3 regions of the Guptibacillus hwajinpoensis genome follow, and region 3 is predicted to be linked to each of the others. Evidence: riboswitches for the same ligand, from Rfam matches in the RefSeq annotation. Region 3 holds a riboswitch; each other region holds the start of a gene.
What was found. A riboswitch is a leader RNA that binds a small molecule or an ion and turns the genes downstream of it on or off. The one in region 3 is predicted to bind S-adenosylmethionine.

Region 1: it holds a riboswitch for S-adenosylmethionine, as region 3 does, so the genes downstream of both, metX (homoserine O-acetyltransferase MetX) here and ABFG93_RS18965 (YezD family protein) in region 3, are expected to answer to the same signal.
Region 2: it holds a riboswitch for S-adenosylmethionine, as region 3 does, so the genes downstream of both, ABFG93_RS14320 (MetQ/NlpA family ABC transporter substrate-binding protein) here and ABFG93_RS18965 (YezD family protein) in region 3, are expected to answer to the same signal.

What each region holds. Positions count from the first base shown of each region.
Region 1 is NZ_CP156674.1:3,001,733-3,008,806, forward strand. Features, by position in the region: gene ABFG93_RS15550 (TraR/DksA C4-type zinc finger protein) at 34-558, shown strand; gene ABFG93_RS15555 (toprim domain-containing protein) at 677-1,006, shown strand; gene ABFG93_RS15560 (thioredoxin family protein) at 1,076-1,384, shown strand; gene sigI (RNA polymerase sigma-I factor) at 1,728-2,483, shown strand; gene ABFG93_RS15570 (anti-sigma factor domain-containing protein) at 2,505-3,827, shown strand; gene ABFG93_RS15575 (TlpA disulfide reductase family protein) at 3,900-4,319, opposite strand; SAM riboswitch class I at 4,507-4,617, shown strand; gene metX (homoserine O-acetyltransferase MetX) at 4,741-5,817, shown strand; gene ABFG93_RS15585 (O-acetylhomoserine aminocarboxypropyltransferase/cysteine synthase family protein) at 5,832-7,074, shown strand, end outside.
Region 2 is NZ_CP156674.1:2,749,063-2,756,136, forward strand. Features, by position in the region: gene ABFG93_RS14305 (TolB family protein) at 1-205, shown strand, start outside; gene ABFG93_RS14310 (TolB family protein) at 171-725, shown strand; gene ABFG93_RS14315 (alpha/beta hydrolase family protein) at 775-1,692, shown strand; SAM riboswitch class I at 1,794-1,902, shown strand; gene ABFG93_RS14320 (MetQ/NlpA family ABC transporter substrate-binding protein) at 2,072-2,878, shown strand; gene ABFG93_RS14325 (methionine ABC transporter ATP-binding protein) at 2,900-3,934, shown strand; gene ABFG93_RS14330 (methionine ABC transporter permease) at 3,924-4,598, shown strand; gene ABFG93_RS14335 (iron-containing alcohol dehydrogenase family protein) at 4,661-5,752, shown strand; gene ABFG93_RS14340 (hypothetical protein) at 5,792-5,989, opposite strand; gene ABFG93_RS14345 (DUF6843 domain-containing protein) at 6,228-6,725, shown strand; gene ABFG93_RS14350 (histidine phosphatase family protein) at 6,806-7,074, opposite strand, start outside.
Region 3 is NZ_CP156674.1:3,675,881-3,682,954, reverse strand. Features, by position in the region: gene sat (sulfate adenylyltransferase) at 1-576, opposite strand, end outside; gene ABFG93_RS18975 (inorganic phosphate transporter) at 605-1,669, opposite strand; gene ABFG93_RS18970 (phosphoadenylyl-sulfate reductase) at 1,675-2,397, opposite strand; gene ABFG93_RS18965 (YezD family protein) at 2,482-2,628, opposite strand; SAM riboswitch class I at 2,726-2,830, opposite strand; gene ABFG93_RS18960 (NfeD family protein) at 2,951-3,607, opposite strand; gene ABFG93_RS18955 (DUF1002 domain-containing protein) at 3,678-4,553, opposite strand; gene ABFG93_RS18950 (hypothetical protein) at 4,725-5,078, shown strand; gene ispG (flavodoxin-dependent (E)-4-hydroxy-3-methylbut-2-enyl-diphosphate synthase) at 5,220-6,338, shown strand; gene ABFG93_RS18940 (DUF4190 domain-containing protein) at 6,393-6,794, opposite strand; gene ABFG93_RS18935 (hypothetical protein) at 6,954-7,074, shown strand, end outside.

The sequences.
Region 1 (7,074 bases), 670 kb from region 3:
TGGAAAAGAAAATGACTAATGGAGGGAATAAAGATGGCTTTGTCGAAGGAAGAATTACAGCACTTTAAAAAACAGCTTCTTGCTCAAAAGAAAGATCTTCTAGATAGTGGGGCAGCGAAGCATGATGAATATATAGCTTTGGCGGATGAAACGGGCGAATTGACATCCTATGATAACCATTTTGCAGATATGGCGACGGAATTAGACCAACGTGAAAAGGACATAACATTAGAAGATGCTGCAAGGGAGCGATTAAGTTTGATTAATATGGCCCTTGATCGTATTCGAGAAGGAACATATGGGGTATGTGTTGATACTGGAGAAGAAATTGATAAAGAGCGTCTGGAAGCTATACCATATGCAATACGGACGAAAGAGGCACAGGATCAACTGGAAAGTAATAAAGAAAACAGTCGACCGGATGATGAAGCAAGCTTCGAAACCTCTGGCAATCGAGTGGATGATCGAATTCGAACAGCAGATGATCTTCAGAGGGAGCATGGCAATTCCACCTCTGAGACTTATCTTCAAGAAGACTCTGAAGATAATGATGACTAACGCTGCTACTTTAATTCAGGATATTTAAAAGAGCCAAATTCACAGAAACGAATTGCCTCCACATCCATATGCTATAATAAAAGCGTTGATACGACAGCTTGAAATGGAGCGTTGTGCCATGAACGATAAAGTTATTATTGTAGAAGGAAAGACAGATAAAGAGCAAATTATGAGAGTGTTAGATGAACCTGTTAGTATTATTTGCACTTACGGTACGATCAGTTTTGAAAGGCTCGAAGAATTGAGTGAAGAGCTGGAAGAAAAGGATGTTTATGTGCTCGTTGATGCAGATAACGCTGGTGAGAAGCTCAGGAGGCAGCTGACGCAGGAAATTCCACATGCAGAACACCTGTACATTACAATGTTACATCGCGAAGTGGCAGAAACTCCGCTCAATTATTTAACGCGCATATTAAGAGCTGCGAAATTCAAAGTTTTGACCGTCTAGCAGTTAGCTATATTGCCTTGGGGAAGCTTTCTATCTTCCTCAAGGCTTTACTTGAATAGGAGCATTTATATGAGGCAACTCACATCAGATCAAGAGATAAAAGACGTGATCCATGAGGATCAATCGATTCTATTCTTTTATACCCCGTTTTGTCAGAACTGCAAAATAGCTGAACGAATGTTGCGCATTGTAGCTGAAGCGAGGGGAACGATTCATAACATATACACGTGCGATTTGAATCATTTCCCATGGATGGCTGAAATGCATAAGATACAAAGCGTTCCAGCACTAACCGTATTTAAGAATGGCAAGATAGGCAGGACCCTTTTTGCCTTTGAATCGGTAATACGAGTAGATCAATTTTTGGAAGAGTATTAAAAAATTTGATGAATGTTGACCAATTAAACCTTACTTTTATTTTCTGAGAACCTCTCTACATAGGGATTTTAAGAAAAAATAATTCGCTGAAAATTTAGCAATATTAATAATGATAAATTAATATAACAGGCAGTAAAGAAACAGTAACATTGTCATAAAATTGTATTTTCGTTGATGCTGATTGAATGGTATAACTGAGTATAGAGTCACCATTCCGTATTGAATGGTGGCGCATTTCATTTTTATACCTATATTAAGAAGAACTTTAACTTTAAGACATCCAAGAATTCAACCCGAAAAGCAATCAATGATAAATTGACTTGCAAGATGAGAGGTGTATAACATGACAACCATTTCAATCAGCACTAGAATGGGGAACTTCAATACAAATAAAGAGAGTGTTACATTAGAAGATAAAATTGATAGCATTCAGAACGGCGATAAATCACTTAGAAACCAGCTTTTAGAAGATTATCAGCCATTTATTAAAAAAATCACTTCAAAAGTTTGTAATCGGTATATCAATCATACAATGGACGAGTTCAGTATCGGCCTATCAGCCTTTAATGAAGCTATGGATCAGTTTCGTAGAGGACAGGGAAGTCGTTTTCTTACATTCGCTGATATGGTCATTAGAAGAAGAGTAATAGACTATATTCGGAAAGAAGCACGACAAAACAAATACATTTACCTTGAACCTGAAGAATTAGATGAGGAAGGTCGTTTGGAAGATAGTTTTGCCGAGCAAAAGGCTGCTCTTGATGTTTATGAAATGGATAAACAACGTGAAGTTCGTATGTATGAGATTGAAGAGTACGAACAACTGCTCAACAAATTCACGATTACATTCAAAGTCCTTAGTAAAAACTGTCCAAAACACATCGATGCTAGAGAAAATGCTAAAATGATTGCAAAATTAATTGCGGATGATCACGCCCTATCAAGCTATTTGTTAGAAAAAAAGCAGCTCCCAATAAAAGATTTACTGGCGCTTGTTACATGCAGTCGAAAAACTATCGAACGTAATCGAAAGTATATAATAGCAGTAGCGTTAATTCATCTTGGTGGATTCAATGCTCTGAAATCATATATACAGTAGTTGAATTAAGGGGGCCAGGGGATGAAACAAGGGGTTATTATGGACATTCGTGGGAGAAAGGCTGTTGTTTTAACACCTGATGGGGAATTTACGACAATCGATCTCAAACGAAATCATACATTGACAATTGGCTCTGAAATTAAACTCACACCAAAACCAGTTAAGAAAAGAAAAGGTTACTTCCCCCCTACTATGCCAACTCTGGCCGGAATGGCAGCAATTCTATTATTTGTCGTGATCGTAACGGGAGTCATTCCTGTCACTCAAAACGATGCAGTTGCAGCTTATGTAAGTTTTGATATCAATCCAAGTATCGAGGTTGGAGTGAATTCTGATCTCGAAATTGTACAGTATCAAGCTTTGAATTCAGACGGTGAAGGGTTACATTTAGATCGGGACACCACGAACATGCCACTTGGTGAGTTCGCAGGACTGCTGGTGTCTAAACTGGAGAGTGGCGGCTACCTTGCAGATGGCAGCCAGCTTTTAATTGTGGCGACAGATGTAGAGCAAGAAGAACGTTACAAGAAAATCAAGAGTGCTCTTGAGGCAGTAATTCATGACATCGAACAAAATAAAGTGTTGACCAACAAATCAGTAGCGATTACTAGTATTCTTGATGAGGATTATAGTATGCGACAAGCAGCGATTGAAAATGGCCTTTCACCTGGTAAATATTTATCCTATTTAGCAGCTCTAGACCGTGGCGCTACATTAACGTTAGCGGAGGTGCAGAATCTCTCTGTTAAGAAAATGGACGAACTTCAATCAGAAAGCTTGGTTGCCGTAGAATCGAATCCATCAGAAAATACCCAGAAATCAACGGAATTGGAAGACTCTGTTGTTCAATTAAATGATGAGGCGGAACCTGCTGAAAAAGATTTCGAGGAAGAACTCATTTTAGATGATTCGAATAGGCAACTGAATGAAGTGACAAAGGAAAGCGTTCCTTCGAAAGAACAGGAGCAAGAATCGAGTAACCAGCAGCAAGAACCTAATAAGGAAACAACGAAACCGGTCAAGAAAGACGATGATGGAACAGACAAAGCAGTCGTCAAGGAAGATAGAGATACTGATACTGAAGTTATAAAAGCGCAACAAGAAATGAAAGAAAACGAAAAAAAAACTGAAAGTAAAGTAAAGAAAGACGCTGAAAAAGAAGCCCAGAAAGAAGAGAAAGAAGCTGAAAGGGAAGAAAAGAAAGCCGAAAAGGAAGAAAAACAACTTAAAAAAGCTCAATTGAAAGAAAAAAGAGAATTAGAAAAAGATATGAAGAAGAATGAGAAACGAGTAAAGCAAGGAAACTCAGATCAGTCTGAGGAAGAAAACAAAGAGAAAAAATGATTCATGCTATTATTTTATATTTTATGACTAGAAAGCCAGAGGGGGTTCCCCTGGCTTTTTAGCGTTTTAAAACTATTCCATAATGGCAGGTAATGCTTTCACAATATCCATGAAAGAAGATTGGTCATTAAAAACGTGAGTTATGTTGTGGTTTTTATCTATTAATACTGTGGTTGGGACACCTGCGCATCCATATGCTTCATACGTTTCACGGCCATTATCTGCTAGTACGGGGAAAGGAAGGCTATTTTTACTAGCGAAGTCTTGACCAGCGTCAGATGAACGCTCTCGTCCGGTTACATTGATGGTTAAGAAACCAATAGTATCTGGATCAGCGTGTTGATAGAACTGTTCTTTCATCGGTAAGTCCTGCATGCAGTCAGGACACCATGAAGTCCAGAAGGTGAGCATCACTGGTTTACCGGTATAGTCTGATAATCGGACCGGATCACCGCTTCTTATTTCCTTTAATTCAAAACATGGAGCTTTCAAGGCTATTCTCCTCTCATAATTGTCATGTAAACACCTTATCAAATTTCTAGTTCTAATCAAATGGTTCGTATCGTAGACTGTTTTTAATAAAAAATTCACTCTCAAATAAATCAAAATTCGGAAAAAGTTTGACACTGATACGTCACATTGCTAAAATAAACACAATTAAATGAAAACGAAATATTCTTACTTATCTAGAGAGGCGGAGGGACTGGCCCTATGAAGCCCGGCAACCGTCAAACCATTCATGGTTTGAAAAGGTGCCAAATCCTGCAGGAGAAATCCTGAAAGATAAGCGGAGCTGATTAATTAATCAAGCCTCTCTGTCTTTCAGAGGGGCTTTTTTTAGTTTTAAGAAAGATGAAGAGAACTGAAACCGATAACGTGAATGACAATTGCCGTTGAAAGGAGTGGTAGGGGTTTGGACAGAGAGACAAGATACGAGGATTCACACGTTTCCATAGGGTCATTTGTACTTGAATCCGGTGAGGAGCTTCCTCACGTTGAACTCGCTTACGAGCGAGTTGGTCCTTCTGATGCACCAGTCATTCTTGTATGCCATGCACTAACAGGAAATCAATTTACAATAGGTGAAGATGAACCAGGCTGGTGGAAAGGATTAATTGGCAAAGGCAAGTACGTAGATACGTCAGAATTTCAGATCGTCACATTTAACGTGCTGGGAGGATGTAATGGTTCGACAGGGCCCTGCTCCATAAATCCGACAACAGGATTAGCTTATCAGGCCGACTTTCCTTTCATATCAGTAAGGGATATGGTTCATTCACAGAAACAAGCGCTAGAGCAATTAGGTATTCACCATTTGCACGCTGTAATTGGTGGGTCACTCGGAGGCATGCAGGTCCTGGAGTGGGGCATTCTTTATCCGGAGTGTATGGACCATCTTGTACCGCTCGCGGTGACACCTTCCCTGAGTGCCTATGGGATCGCGTATAATTCGATTTCAAGATTTGCGATCACAAAAGATCCGGAATGGAAAGAGGGCTATTATAATCTTGAAAAGCCGCCAGCTGCCGGACTCGCTACAGCAAGGATGATTGGTATGATTTCTTATCGAACAGATGACATGTTTCAAAAGAAGTTCGGTAGGAAAGTGAAGGGGAATCCTGGTGAGAGCCATACAGAAACCACTTATGATGTGGAGTCGTATCTTCACTACCAGGGGAATAAACTAGTTGGTCGTTTTGATGCGAATAGCTACTTATACTTACTGAAAGCAATGGATATGCACGATATAAGCAGAGGAAGAGACAGCATAGCAAAAGCAGCTAAGCTTATTCAGCCAAACGTGCTTGCTATTAGTTTTAAAGGAGATTTGATTTATCCACCTCATGAGTTAGAAAAAATGTTTAGTTTGGAAAGTATGGCGCACTTCTATATTGTTGATACAAAATTTGGTCATGATGGATTTCTCGTTGAATTCGATAAATGGGGACCGTTAATTAAACAACAGTTAAAAGAGACTTTGAAAATTTAAAGGAGTGATGTGAAATGGCAGAGAAACGTTATAATTTAGAAACGATTGGCATTCATGGAGGTTTACAGGCTGATCCTGCAACAGGCGCAAGAGCCCTACCGATTTATCAATCAAATGCTTACCGATTTAACAATACGGACCATGCGGCAGACCTATTTGCTTTGAAAGAAGAAGGGTTTATCTATTCACGCATTGGTAATCCGACAGTCGGTACGCTTGAAGAACGGATCGCCCAGCTTGAAGGTGGTGTGGGAGCATTAGGTCTCGCGAGTGGTATGGCTGCCATTACAACCGCGATATTGAATATTGCAAATAGTGGGGATGAAATTGTATCAGCTTCCACGTTATATGGCGGAACATACAATCTCTTTGCATCAACACTACCTAAATACGGTATTAAAACCAATTTCGTAGATCCCGAAAATCCTGAATCCTTTAGAGAGGCCATTACACCAAACACGAAAGCCATTTTCGCTGAAACGATCGGGAATCCTGGGCTTCATGTATTGGATATTGAGAAGGTCGCTGAAATCGCTCATGAAGCAGGGATCCCACTAATTATTGATAATACCTTTGCGACACCATACCTTTGCAGACCTATTGAACACGGGGCAGATATCGTAGTTCATTCTGCGACCAAATGGCTTGGCGGAAATGGTTCAACGATGGGTGGAATAATCGTAGATGCTGGTAAGTTCGACTGGAATTCTCCAAAGTTTCCAGGGTTCACTGAACCTGACCACACCTATCATGGTATCGTGTTTGCTGAGGCGCTTCCTGAAGCTGCCTATATTGTAAAGGCACGCGTTCAACTGTTACGAGACACGGGTGCTGCACTCAGTCCATTTAATGCCTTCCAAATCGCTCTAGGTGTTGAAACCCTCCACGTTCGAATGAAGGAACATGTGGCCAATACGCGTAAAATTGTCTCTTTCTTAAAAGACCATCCAGAAGTGGAGTGGGTTAGCTATCCTGAAGAAGAGAACCATCCTTCTAATCAGCTTGTAAAGAAGTATCTACCAAAGGGAGCTGGAGCTGTTGTTGTCTTCGGAATTAAAGGAGGACGCGAAACGGGAGCAGGCATTATCAATGCCGTAAATCTCTGGTCTCATGTTGCGAACGTTGGCGACGCAAAGAGTTTAATTATTCACCCAGCTAGTACAACGCACCAGCAGTTGAGCGCAGACGAATTAACAGCATCAGGTGTTCGTGATGACTTAATTAGACTTTCCGTTGGAATCGAACATATTGATGATC
Region 2 (7,074 bases), 930 kb from region 3:
GCAGTTGACAGAACTCGTTCGTGGAGTGTCTGGTAAGCCAATTTGGAAGCCCGATGGCACGTCGCTCCTGGTGTTGAGTAGTGATGGAGATGGCGAAGATGAGAAAACCGAAGGGCGTAAACCTTTAGTAGTGAACGATCTGCAGTACAAGGCGGATGGGAAAGGTTTTCTTGATGGCACCCATGTGCAGATTTGTGCTCGTTGACTTTACGTCCAGAACCGGTAAGGTTAAATGGCTCACAGATGCTCCTTATGATCATTCTAATCTAAGCTGGTCACCTGATGGCAAAAGGGTTGCGTATGAGAGAAGTCGCTATGAAGAGCCGGGTTCCTATATGCGATCTGATTTACTTGTTCATCGATTGGAGGAAGGAGGTGAGCCAGAGCAATTGAACACAAAAGGAGGAAGCTTTACGGCTCCAAACTGGTCACCAGATGGAAGTTCTCTTTCCTTTATTGGTCATGATTTTCAGCATGAAGGTGCAACCTTAAATAAAGTCTGGACAGTTGATTTATCTTCAGGAGCTTTTAGGTGCCTTACTGAGGCATATGACCTTGAATGTACAGATGTATTAATTTCAGACATGCACTGGGGAGGTGCGTCACCTGGTGCGATGTGGAATTCGGATGGGACAGGCCTTTACTTCCAAGCAAGTGAACGCGGCAATAACGGCATTTACTTTATAGGAGTAGATCGCACCATTCGACAAATAGCGGGGGGGTGACAGGCACCACTACGCGTTTCACTACCTGGCAGCCACGGACGAAGCGGCTGTGGTGATTAGTGACCCGATGAATGTAGGAGACATTTATACGTTTACCTTTGGTGGAGATCAAGTGAAAGAATGCCGTTTATCAGAGAGTAATCGTAAACTTTTTCAAAGTCAGTCACTCTCAACACCAGAATCGTTTACATACACTGGAAAGGATGGGTGGGAGATTCAGGGATGGCTTATGAAGCCGATCGGATTTGAGGAAGAGAAAAGCTATCCTATGATTCTCGAAATTCATGGCGGACCTCACATGATGTATGGGAATTCATTCGTGCATGAATTTCAGCTTCTTGCAGCGAAGGGATTTGCTATTTTGTATACGAATCCTAGAGGTAGTCATGGGTATGGACAGGACTTCGTAAACGGGTGCCGTGGTGACTATGGTGGTGGAGATTATGAGGATCTAATGGCAGGTGTGGAGGCTGTTCTTAGTGAAAAGAGCTTTCTTGATAAAGAGAGGGTTTTTGTGACAGGAGGTAGTTACGGCGGGTTTATGACAAACTGGATTGTTGGGAAAACCGATCGTTTCAAAGCCGCTGTGACGCAACGTTCTATTTCCAACTGGCAGAGCTTCTATGGCGTAAGTGACATCGGCTACTTTTTCACGAAGTGGGAGGTAGGAAGTGATCTTGATGAAGATCCAGAAAAACTCTGGGAACATTCGCCATTGAAGTATGTTGACCGGATTCAAACACCGCTTCTTATTCTTCATAGTGAGAAAGATTACCGCTGCCCAATTGAACAGAGCGAGCAATTATACATCGCCCTAAAGCACCGTGGGAAGAAGACGACGTTTGTGAGGTTTCCTGATTCAGATCATAACCTTTCTCGAAGTGGTCATCCCGAATTGAGAGTGGAAAGATTAAAGCATCTTGCAGGATGGTTTGAAGATAACTTAGCTAGTGTTAAAGAAGAATGATGACATTCTTCGACAAATAGCGGGTGGTGACAGGCACTCGGTACTTGACGCGCTACACAAAAGGTACTATACTATTTTAAATAGTTAAATAATATTGAAAACTCTTATCAAGAGTGGCAGAGGGACTGGCCCTATGACGCCCGGCAACCATCTCAGTTCGTGAGAAAGGTGCTAATTCCAGCAAACGAGTGATCGTTTGAAAGATGAGAGGGAGTTCAAGCATGAATGATTATTCTAAATCACTCAACTCTCTCTGTACGTTACAGGGGGAGTTTTTTATTTGAGAGGGGGACTTGTTTAAAGCCGAGGTTCTTTTACGCTTTGGGATTTTAGTGCTAGAACGCTTTAAATAGTTATATAAAAGAGAGGGGAATGGAGAATGAAGAAATCATTTTATTTACTGGGTGCACTTATTTTAGTTATTTTAGCTGGCTGTTCGGGGGGCGAGGCTTCGGGTGATGCGGAGGAAGGTCCTCTAAAGGTTGGTGTAACAGCAGGTCCACATGAAGATGTGATGAACAAAGTGAAGGAAGTTGCGGCGGAAGATGGTTTTGAGATTGAAGTGATCGCGTTTAATGACTATGTAATGCCGAACACAGCACTTGATGAAGGGGAAATTGACGCGAATGTTTTTCAACATGAGCCTTATCTAAATGACTTTGTGAAAGAACGTGGTCTGGAACTTTCAAAAGTGGCAACAACGATTAATTTCCCAATGGGCATTTATTCCGATAAATACGACAGTCTGGATGAGTTGCAGGATGGAGATAAAGTTGGTTTGCCGAACCATTCTACTGGAGAACCGAGAGCACTAATGCTATTTGAGGAAGCCGGCATTATTGAACTCAAAGACGGAGTTGGAGTCAAGGCTACTATTAAAGACATTGAAAAAAACCCTCATAATCTGGAGTTTGTCCCACTTGAAGCTTCACAGATTCCGAGACAGCTAGGTGAGCTAGCTATTGCAGCTATTAATACGAATTTTGCGATGGAAAGTGGACGAGTACCTACTGAGGACTCCCTTGTGATGGAGCCAGAGGATTCACCGTGGGTCAATGTTATTGCAACGCAAACGGAAAATAAGGATAGCGAGCGAATTCAGAAGCTTGTGGAATATTATCAATCTGATGAAGTGAAGCAGTTTATCGAGGATGAATTTAACGGTTCTGTCGTAGCATCCTGGTAATCAGTGGAGGGAGCGAACAAGATGATTCGATTAGAAAACATTACGAAGACATATAAGAGTGGTCATACTGTTACGAAAGCAGTGGATGATGTTTCGTTAACAGTCAAGAAAGGCAGCATTTATGGCGTCATTGGCTATAGTGGAGCGGGGAAAAGTACTCTTGTGCGCATGGTGAATCTTCTCGAACGCCCCACTGAGGGCCGAGTGTTTATTAATGATGTAGAACTCACTTCATTATCAACAGGAAAGCTTCAGAAAACGCGGCAGCGGATAGGGATGATTTTTCAATCTTTTAATCTATTAAAAACAGGGACGGTCTATCAAAATATCGCCGTCCCCCTTAAACTGACGGGCGTTCCAAAAAAAGAAATTGAGTCAAGGGTAACGAAATACCTGGAGATTGTTGGGCTATCGGATAAGCGTGATGCTTATCCTGCCCAGCTCTCCGGTGGTCAGAAACAGAGAGTAGCCATTGCGCGAGCTCTAGCACATGAGCCTGAAGTGCTTCTTTGTGATGAAGCAACGAGTGCACTTGACCCTGATACAACAGAATCGATCCTCTCCTTATTAGAGCAGATCAACAGCGACTTCGGGATTACAATTCTGCTCATTACACATGAGATGCATGTTGTGCAAAAGATTTGCCATGAAGTAGCCGTGATGGAAAACGGCCAGGTTATTGAACAGGGGCGTGTGATTGATATTTTCAGCAAGCCTGCAACAGGGACCGCAAAACGTTTCGTTCAGTCGTTATTTCAGGACGAGCTCCCAGAATCATTAGTTGAAAATTTAAAAGAACGCGGCCAGATTGTAACGCTCTCCTTTGTCGGTCAGAGTTCCGGAAATCCGGCACTGGCTCTAGTTAGTAAGAAATTTGACGTGTATCCTTCGATTCTCGCCGGGAACATTACTCAACTGAAAGATCAACCGTTTGGAAGACTCGTCGTTCATCTCGATGGTGAAGCTTCCGAAACGGCGAGGGCTGTAGCATTTTTAGAAGATAAAGGTGTTGTCGTTGAAGGCTATGTTCCGGAGGTGAAAACACATGTCAGCTAAAATTTCAGAATTCATTGATCTATGGGGTGTCGACATCTGGAAAGCGATTATTGAAACGTTTCAGATGGTAGGTATTTCGTTACTAATCTCGGTTCTGATCGGCCTTCCGTTAGGGGTACTGCTGGTGCTAACGAGACCGGAAAAAGCGCTTGAAAACAAATTACTTTTTCGCCTACTGAACGCGGTCATCAATGTGATTCGATCGATTCCATTTATTATTCTACTATTCTTCATTCTACCTTTTACAAAGATGATTGCAGGTACGACAATCGGTGTAAAAGGAGTGATTGTGCCGCTTGTTGTGTTTACTGCTCCTTACATTGCCCGTCTCATGGAGTCAGCGCTTCTAGAAGTTGATCGTGGGGTTGTTGAAGCGTATGAAGCGATGGGTGTGAAGACGCGGCATATCATCTGGCATGTGCTTGTCAGGGAATCACGTTCCTCGATTGTACTTGGACTTACGATTGCAACGATTGGATTAATCGGTGCAACGGCGATGGCTGGTCTGGTCGGTGCAGGAGGACTGGGAGATCTCGCGTATCGATACGGACATTTGCGATATGAAGTGGATGTTATGTATGTCACTGTCTTTCTTTTAATTGTGCTTGTTCAGGGGCTTCAATCGTTTGGTAATGTCCTGTCAGCACGTTTGAAGAAGGATTAAACCGATGGTCTTAAAACAAACTGAATGGAAATTGAGTTTAGTAACTGTAGGGAGATGAACAGATGGAACCAATTCAAGTAAGGGGCACACCGGGACATTATCGGTGCTACCCCGGTGTATTAACGGATCTGCCACGTTTTCTTAATGAAGGGCGATTTCAAAAGGTTTTTATTATAACTGGATATCGTTCGTGGGAAGCAGCTAAGGAGTACTTTCCTGATTTATCAGAGTTTCAGCATGCTTATTCTACATACACTGGAGAATGCTCAGATACCGAAATTGCAAGGCAGGCTGAATTAGCAAGGATTCATAGTGCGGATCTTGTGATCGGTGTCGGCGGTGGGAAAGTTCTTGATGTAGCTAAAGCGGTTGCGAATGAACTGGGTATTGACACCGCGCTCATTCCCACACTTGCTTCTACCTGTGCAGCTACTACGCCGTTAAGCGTGAAATATACCGATGATGGCAAGTTCAATACGTACACGATTTTCCCAAGAAGCACATATCTTGTTCTCGTTGAGCCGAACATTCTTCTGAACTCTCCTGGTGCATATTTGAAAGCAGGAATAGGAGATACGCTAGCAAAATGGTATGAAGCAAGAGCGTTAATTGACAAGCTCCCTTCTACTTCGATCCCGGTTCGCCTCGCGTATGAAGCGGCAAAAAACTGTCGCGATACGCTGATTCGGGATGGTGAAAAGGCGGTAGAGGACCATCAGAAAGGTTACCTAAGTGAAGCGTTCATTCGGGTTATTGAAACGAACCTTCTTACGGGGGGAATGGTTGGCGGCCTTGGTGATCGATATGGTCGAATTGCAGGCGCACACTCGATTCATAATGGCCTCACAAACGTGAGCGAAGCGCATTCTTTCCTTCATGGTGAAAAAGTAGCGTACGGCATTCTCGTACAGCTTGTCCTTGAAGGGGAGTGGGAAGAGATTAGGGGGTTATTTACATTCTACAAGCAGGTAGGACTGCCTTTCTCTCTTGAAACAATTGGAATTGAATCAGAGCGAATTGAAGCGGTAGGAGAAGTGATCGCTGAACACGCAACAAAAGAAGGAGAATCGATCCACTTTCCTGAACCAGTCACAAAGAAAGACGTGTTAGAAGCTATTCTGGGACTTGAAGCATTAAGTGTGACATTAAGTTGAATAAAAAATGCCCCTGGCGATCATTGAAGATGCCAGGGGTTAAATGTGATATGTGTGATTCGCTAGATGATCGATGTGACGGTTACGATGCTGTGCGATTTGCCTATCTTGCTTTGGATTAGACTTGAAAAAGTTTTTAATGAGTAAAAGAATCGTCATTTGAACTCCTCCTTTTAAATTAGTGTGATTACCTACGGTTAATGATTTCTTGTTCAAGTACGCGTAAATGTTCTCCATGTTTTGTTCCTCCCTTCGTCACTTTCCTTAATTTCAGTTTACGCTGATAAAGGTTTAAATAAACCGGCCACTGGATTGGTTTTCATCTCAGTCTGAAGATGGAGATTTCATAAGGCCCACTCCAGTTCGACAACTTCTGAGCTAATGCGGGTGGTGACAGGCACTACTAAAATGAAGGAAGAGGCGTTATCCCCGTCGAAAAAGAAAAGGGACATTGATAAGCCGGGGGGAGAAGTTGATGAAATGGGTCATGCTGCTTGTATGGATGCTTGTCGTTATGGTAACTGCTTCGTGTGCATCAAAATCTGCCGTCAATCATGACCAAACCGATATGATTCATCTTGTTCCAGAAGGTTTTGAAGGCCAGTTGATCGTTATTTACAACGTGGAAGGGGCACCGAAATTAAAAAAGGAGAAGGGATTTACGCTAATCCCTTATGAAGAGGATGGTATGTACCTCACATCAACAGAAGATATGGAGTATGGCGCTGTTACGGATACTTTCTATTATGTTGATCAAAAGGATAAGCGAACGCCAATTGAAAAGCACTGTACGTACTTGTTTCCGAATGGTGGAATTTCAATAGAGGATCGGCGTCTCCTGTATAACGCTTACTATTTGACGCAATCCCATTGTAGTGAAAGCTTCTTTAGTAATGGGCCAGAAAATGAAGGGAATCGGAATGTAGGGCAAACAGTAGAAGCAAAAGTGAGGGAAGAAGGTCTTCTTGAATAATATAGAAACATATGTGTCTCGTTATGTAATAGAAGAAAAAGCAAGGCATAGGCGTTTTCACGCCTAGTGCCTTGCTTTTGTTATGTCTGACGCTGCCAGATTCGATCCACTTGCATTAATTCCTCTCCAACAAATGTTAATCGATAGACATCAGGCATATCAAGATTTCTCCAGAAGTGAACATCATAGGATCTATTAAAATAGCTCATCATCAACACCATCAGGTTTCCATGAGTGCCAATCACAATACGTTTTCCTTTATACCTATGTAGCACTTCTTTCAGTGCCAGAATGCCTCTCTGTCTTGCTCCTTCATTGGATTCACCACCTGGTAAGCTGAAATGCTCAT
Region 3 (7,074 bases):
AACTGGATTTCGTGTTTGAAAACCTACTACCGTTTTCCACCCCTGTTTCTGAAAGTACTCCCTGGTTTCTGAAGGATCGAAATGGTATTTATTGAATTGACCTTTGTCACTTCTTCTAAGTAGCTCAATCGCCCCCCCAATATAAACATCGGGTCTTTCATAGACTTTTTTCACTCCCGGATGCGCCTCGTCTTCTGTCAAATAGACATGACGGGCTTCTACTTTCTTATCAGGTGAATAGATTGACTCAACTTGAATAGTTCCATAAACAAGACCATTATTCGTTAGCTTTACTTTTTCTCCGATTGTAAGATCATCGGCTACACCGCTATTCACCGGCAATGTGATTGGAATACTCCATGGCAATCCATTTTCGAGCTTAAGATCATGAACAACAGACTCATAATCATTTTCATTTAAAAAACCCTGTAGTGGACTATAAGCACCAGTCCCAATCAGCTCGAGGTCACTTAATGCTGTCTTATCGAGCTCTATTTCATTTCTAATTCCGGCTACTTCTGCATCTGGTTTATAAAGGTTAATCAAATTACCACCATGTGGATTAATTGTTGTCATATAAATCCCTCCAATTGTTTAGTAAACGTTACATGCTTCCTTCATCCTGAACCGCTTGTTTCTGCGTTCGAATCGTTTTTATTAGACTGCCCGACCCAATCGTTGCAAGAATAACACTGCCAATTGCAATTAATGTGTATAAGTCACTTTCTAGAAATAATTTAATCATGCTATACGAAATCACTAATGAAAAAACTGGTGAAACTACCCAGACTTTCAACATTCGTGTAATGACATCTTTTTGCCAGAGTTGAAACCCATCTTTTGCAGTTCCGATTCCAATAATAGATGAAGTTGTAATCTGTGTGAGCGGAACTGGAATACCAAAGAGCGATGCACCGATTACAAGACCAGCACTTGTACTCGACACGGCAAAACCCTCCCCAAGTGAGAAGCTGGTTATCCGATAACCATTTGTTTCAATAACCCTGCTGCCGAAAACAAGCGCTCCAAGCGCAACAAACGCTCCGCCTAACAATGCTCCAGTTGATAGTGAGAGTAGCCCCGCTCCTACAAGAGGTCCTACTGCGTTTGCAACGTTGTTCATTCCTGCAGAGAAAGCCTCCAGAAATCCTGCTACAATAAGTAGTACCCCCAATACACGTTGCCAGCCTGGAGTCACTTTTCTCCGCCTTTTAAGAATTAATACGAGCTTTCCAGCGAGGAGCGCCATTACAAAGGCGACAACCGGTATTACCAGCCAGAGTAGCATAATAACAATGATGTTTGAGAAATAAAGTGCGCGATAGGCAATCCCAACACCGACAACTGCACCTACTGTGACTTCACTTGTAGATAACGGAATGCCCATCATATTCGCTAAAAACAGCGCTGTTGTCGCCGCTATAAAGATAATAAGGATTACTTTAACACTTAGAATCGAAGAAGGAATAATCCCGCTCCCTATCGTTTTAATAACGTCTCCTCCACCAAAGGCTGCCCCTGCAAGAATTCCTATCGCACATATAGATAAGGCTGTCGTTCTCCGTTTAATAGCACCTGCTCCATAAGCTACCCCCATGGAAGCAGCCGCCCCGCTTGCCCCGATATTCATGGCAAAAAACATAGCAACGATAATAACAAGAATGCTCATGAGCGTCACCTATTTGAAGCAGAATCAAGGTGCAATCCACATTCCGTTTTCTCCTGATTTGCCCATCGTCCCGACCTGGAGTCACTTCCTTCTAGCACTTTAGCTGTACAAACCTCACATCCAATGCTCGGGTACCCTTGATCATGTAATTGGTTATAAGGTAAATCATTCTCATACACGTAACGCCAGATCTCTTTCCAGGTCCAATGAATAAGTGGACAAACTTTAATAGCTTCAAATTTAGAATCTTTATTCAAGAATTCAGTCGATTGTCTCAAGGGAGATTGCTCTCTTCTAAGGCCTGAAATCCAGGCGCTAACTCCCTGTAATTCTTCATTCAAAGGAATAATTTTTCTAAGATTACAGCACTGAGAAGGATTACGCTCCCACAGTGCCTCACCATATGTCTTTGCTTGTTCATCAACTGATTGCTCTGGTTTCTTTAATTTGATCCGTAGATTTGGGTATCTTGCTTTCACCTGCTCAATGAGTTCATATGTCTCATCGAAATGTAGACCCGTATCAAGGAAGACGATTTCAGCCTTCTCATTTACTTGTGAAATTAAATCAATCAATACAACGCCTTCCACCCCAAAACTACAGGCATAGACAATATCGTCTTGATACGTAGCATAAGCCCAATCAAGGACCTCAAGTGCTCCTTTAGTTTTTGAGTTACTGTCAAAAAAAGGAATTTCCCCTGACCAATTTTCATATAACCATTCCATACCAAAACCTCCTTTTGAAACATATAAAAAGACGATTCTAACGAGTATCGTTAGAACCGCCTCTAGTTTTTCTAGTCAGCGCTTTTAGTAAATCCGTTCCTTCTCCTGTCTCTCAAGCTGTATGACTTTTCCATCCTGTACAACCAGAGTAATGGATCCATACTTAAGTGTACTGAGCATCTTCTCAATTCGCTCGGCAACATCTTTAAAATTCTGTTTCTCATTTTTCATTTAGAAACCCCCCTTAATTACATTTGATGAGTAGGAGAGGCTTAATAACTAAAAAAGCCTTCCCAAATTGGAAAGACAGATCAGGTTACCTTGATTCACCTTATCTTCCAAAATGGACTCCATTTTGCTGGAAGTAGCACCTTGCCTGGTGGCAGGTTGCTGGACGTCATCGGGCCAGTCCCTCGGTCTCTCTTGATAAGTTATTTTCTAAATCTTAACTATTATCTAACAATATGTCAACCCTAGTTTAGAGATCGGGATAAACGGATTAGAAAAAGTTAATAATTTAAGCCTCGGATCCATGACCCGAGGCCTATATCCATTAGACTGGATGTCTTTTACTTTTCTCTTTTTGTTCTTCGATTACAATGCGTGTTCCATCAACAGATGTAATTACAACCTGGACATTTGAATCGATCCAGCTTCCTGCTGAGATAGCACTATATTTATTCTCATTCAATTGAATTGTACCGCTCGGTCTGAATGGAGTAATCGTCGTAGCGGTTTTACCAATTAATTCTTTGTACCCCTCATTCATAGAATTATACCCCATATCACTGCTCAATCGGTCCTTCAACGTCATTTTAGTCCACATTGAACGCGCTGGAAAAACACGTAGAAATAGAAAAGAAGCAGCCGTACCCATCAAAAAGCCACTCGAAACAAGCAGACCGTATAGAAAAGATGGAGAGGGAATCGCGACAGCCGTGACCATCATTAATAAACCGATTAACCCAAAAGTTCCATCATTCAATAGCTTTCCATCGAGAATGACTAAAGCGAGACCAACCGCAAAAACAAGCCCCATCCATAGCATGGAAGGTAATGACGTGAGATGGAAACTAAAGTAGAACGTTAACATGAGAATCCCAATGACACCAAAAATCCCTTTTACACGAACAAGCAATTCACCAAACAAAAAAAGTACGCTAAGCAGTACGACTAGAAAACCTATAGCTGGCAACGATAGAATTTCCATCTTCGCTCCCTCCTTTTTCCTTCTCTCCTTATACGATTACAAGCAGGAAAAGTTTCAGTTCAATGTCACTTTACGATTTAAATACCCCTTTTATACCATCAATAAGCGCGATAAAGAAATCAATAATTTTTTGAATAAATGATTGTGTTTCTTCTTTATTCAAGAATTCATCAAGGTTTTCCCTTGCGTTCTCTAACTGACCTTTCATTTGATCCCAATCGATGTCAAGATTCTTCATTCGATTAAATAATGCCACTAGTCCATCAAGCTCCTCCCCGGTTAATTCAATGCCAGAGTCACTTGCAATTTGTTTGATTCGTTCCCTAAGATCTTCTTCCGTTTCAGGGGGATTAGTGGCGATATCATCTTTAATCTTTGTCATTAATTCTGTTGCTTTATCAGCACCGATACTATCACTTAATTTCGCAGTTGTTACAAGCTCCTCATTTGCTACCTGCTTTTGTTCTTCAGGAATCACTTCATCCGAGCTTAGCTCATACGCTTTAATCAATCCTGTAAGGGCAGCTGTTCCTGAAACTTCAGTAGGAGCCGTTACATAGATATCTGCATCCTTCACACCTGCTGTAATCAAAGCATTGGCATACATATCATCAGTTACCCAATTAATGTTATTTGTTTCTACGCTTAAACCAGCATCTTTCTTTGCAATTGTAATAGAAGAAGACGATAAAGCGCGTGTTCCGATTAATGCTTTACTTATATAATCTCCAAGATATTGATGTTCTTCTTCATTGGTTACAGGTACTGTCATTACATCTTTTGGAGCTTCCATTTCCTCTAACAGTTTTTGCTTCTGATCTTCTGTCAAATCCTCACCTAGAGTGACGATGACATCACCTACAGCAGCATCTGCATATGCAACAATTGGCAGGATAGACACCACCAACAACATAGACAAGAAAAACGGCATAACTTTTTTAAACATAGTTTGATCTCCTTTTTTCTCTTTAAGTCGTCCTGATAGAGAAACTTTCGTTGCCTCTCCATCTCTTTGCTATTTTACTCGACACGCACTGGAAAGAAAAGATAATTTCACAGGAGGCACAGGAGGTTTGTGTCATATTCTAGATGGACAAGCATACAGTAGAATTAAAATATGATTCAAGGAAGAGCGGTGAATGATATGCGCAAGCTACTAACTGTAGCACTTTTTCTGCTTGTCCTTCATACGACTTACTACGATTTAACGACCGGTACTCTTGCCACTTATGACGTTTCTAACGATATCGAGGCACCACCTGAAGAAAATGCTAAGACACCTTATGTGATACATAATACTAAGGCCGGGGATACAGTACTCTCATTAGTCGAAAAAGAAAATGGAACGATCCCTGTCTCAATAGATACAATCGTGCATGATTTCGAAACATTAAACAAAATCCCACCTACTCAAATTCAAATTGGGCAACAATATAAAATCCCTACCTATACCGATACGTCCTCACAGTGATTATTTCTTGTCAATAGCCTTCCAATGTTGCTACAATGGGATAGTATTAAAGAAGAGTTCAATTCCCTCGTTCGGGAACATATACAAAGCGATCTAAATCATGAGGCATGCAATCCTACATGTAAAAGGAGCGATTTTCGCATGAATGAAATTACTCACCGTAGTAAAACGAGACCGGTTAAAGTAGGTCCATTAACAATAGGCGGTAACAACGAAGTTATTATTCAAAGTATGACAACAACAAAGACACACGATGTGGAAGCTACTGTAGCTGAAATTAATCGTCTGGAAGAAGCAGGATGTCAGATCGTACGCGTAGCATGTCCAGATGATCGAGCAGCAGATGCTATTCCAGAAATTAAGAAACGGATTAACATTCCACTCGTTGTTGATATTCACTTCAATTATAAGCTAGCTTTAAAAGCAATTGAAGGCGGCGCTGATAAAATCAGAATTAACCCTGGTAACATTGGCCGTCGCGAGAAAGTTGAAGCTGTTGTAAAAGCTGCTAAGGAAAAAGGCATCCCGATTCGAATTGGTGTAAATGCCGGTTCACTTGAAAGAAAAATCCTTGAAAAGTACGGTTATCCAACTGCTGAAGGGATGCTCGAGAGTGCACTGCACCACATCAAGATTCTTGAAGACCTTGATTTCTACGATATTATCGTATCAATGAAGGCTTCCGATGTTAACCTCGCTACAGAAGCATATGAACTTGCGGCGCGTTCTTTCGACTACCCGCTTCACCTTGGTATTACTGAATCAGGTACTCTTTTTGCTGGTACTGTTAAGAGTGCCGCAGGTCTTGGAGTAATTCTCTCTAAAGGGATCGGGAATACTGCACGTATATCACTTAGTGCTGATCCAGTTGAAGAAGTTAAGGTTGCACGAGAGCTTCTTAAATCATTCGGTCTTGCAGCAAATGCAGCGACATTAATTTCCTGTCCAACATGTGGACGAATTGAAATTGATCTTATTTCAATCGCTAATGAAGTGGAAGAATACATTTCTACCATTAAAGCCCCAATTAAGGTTGCTGTTCTAGGCTGTGCAGTAAACGGACCTGGTGAAGCACGGGAAGCAGATATAGGGATTGCTGGTGCACGTGGAGAAGGACTATTGTTCCGCCATGGCGAAATTATTCGGAAGGTTCCGGAAGAAACTATGGTAGAAGAGCTGAAAAAAGAAGTCGATAAAATTGCTGAAGAGCATTATAAAAAGATGGAAGAAGAAAAGGCAAATGCAGAAGCAAATGCCTGATCTAGTTGAAAAGCCTGACATCCAGTGGATGTCAGGCTTTTTCACACTCTTCAGCTAAAAGAACGGGGCGAAGAATAAGCTGATGATCATTGAAGCGGCACCGACACCGATCGCCCATGAGCCGAGCGTGGTCAATCCCTTTCTCCTCGCAACAAATCCTACGATAATTCCCGCTGCTCCAAAAATAACGGGAAGAATAAACAATGATAGTACCGATAGAGCCAGAGCAACCACACCAACTCCGACACCGGTCTTTTCCTGTTCCTTACTTTTAGCTTCTAAATGCTCTTGACGCTCCTCAGATGTTGGACGTTCATTTTCAGGCGACTGCAAATAAGGACGGTCCAATACACCGGGGGCTACTTCAGCCGCAGCTTCTTCCAGGTATTCCTCTTCACTGCGTACTTCACGTTCCTCCGTAAGATCCAGTTCCTTATCATGTCTGTCTTCTGTCATATACATCCCTCACTTTACTTGTTGTGGAGCATGCTTAGTATTCGTTAATAAGCTAAAGAATATGTTTTTGACGGCAGTAAGATACTACCAGTTTCCACTTTAGCATGTACCTGAATATGATATGATAAAGGAAGAGCAAACTATAAAAGGGGTTTTATTATGCCAATACAAAGACTCGGCCTGGATATTGATGGGACCGTGACTAGTCCACAAACATTTCTTCCCTACTTAAATTCTTCTTTCAATCGAAAGCTATCGCTTCCTGATATTACCCAATATA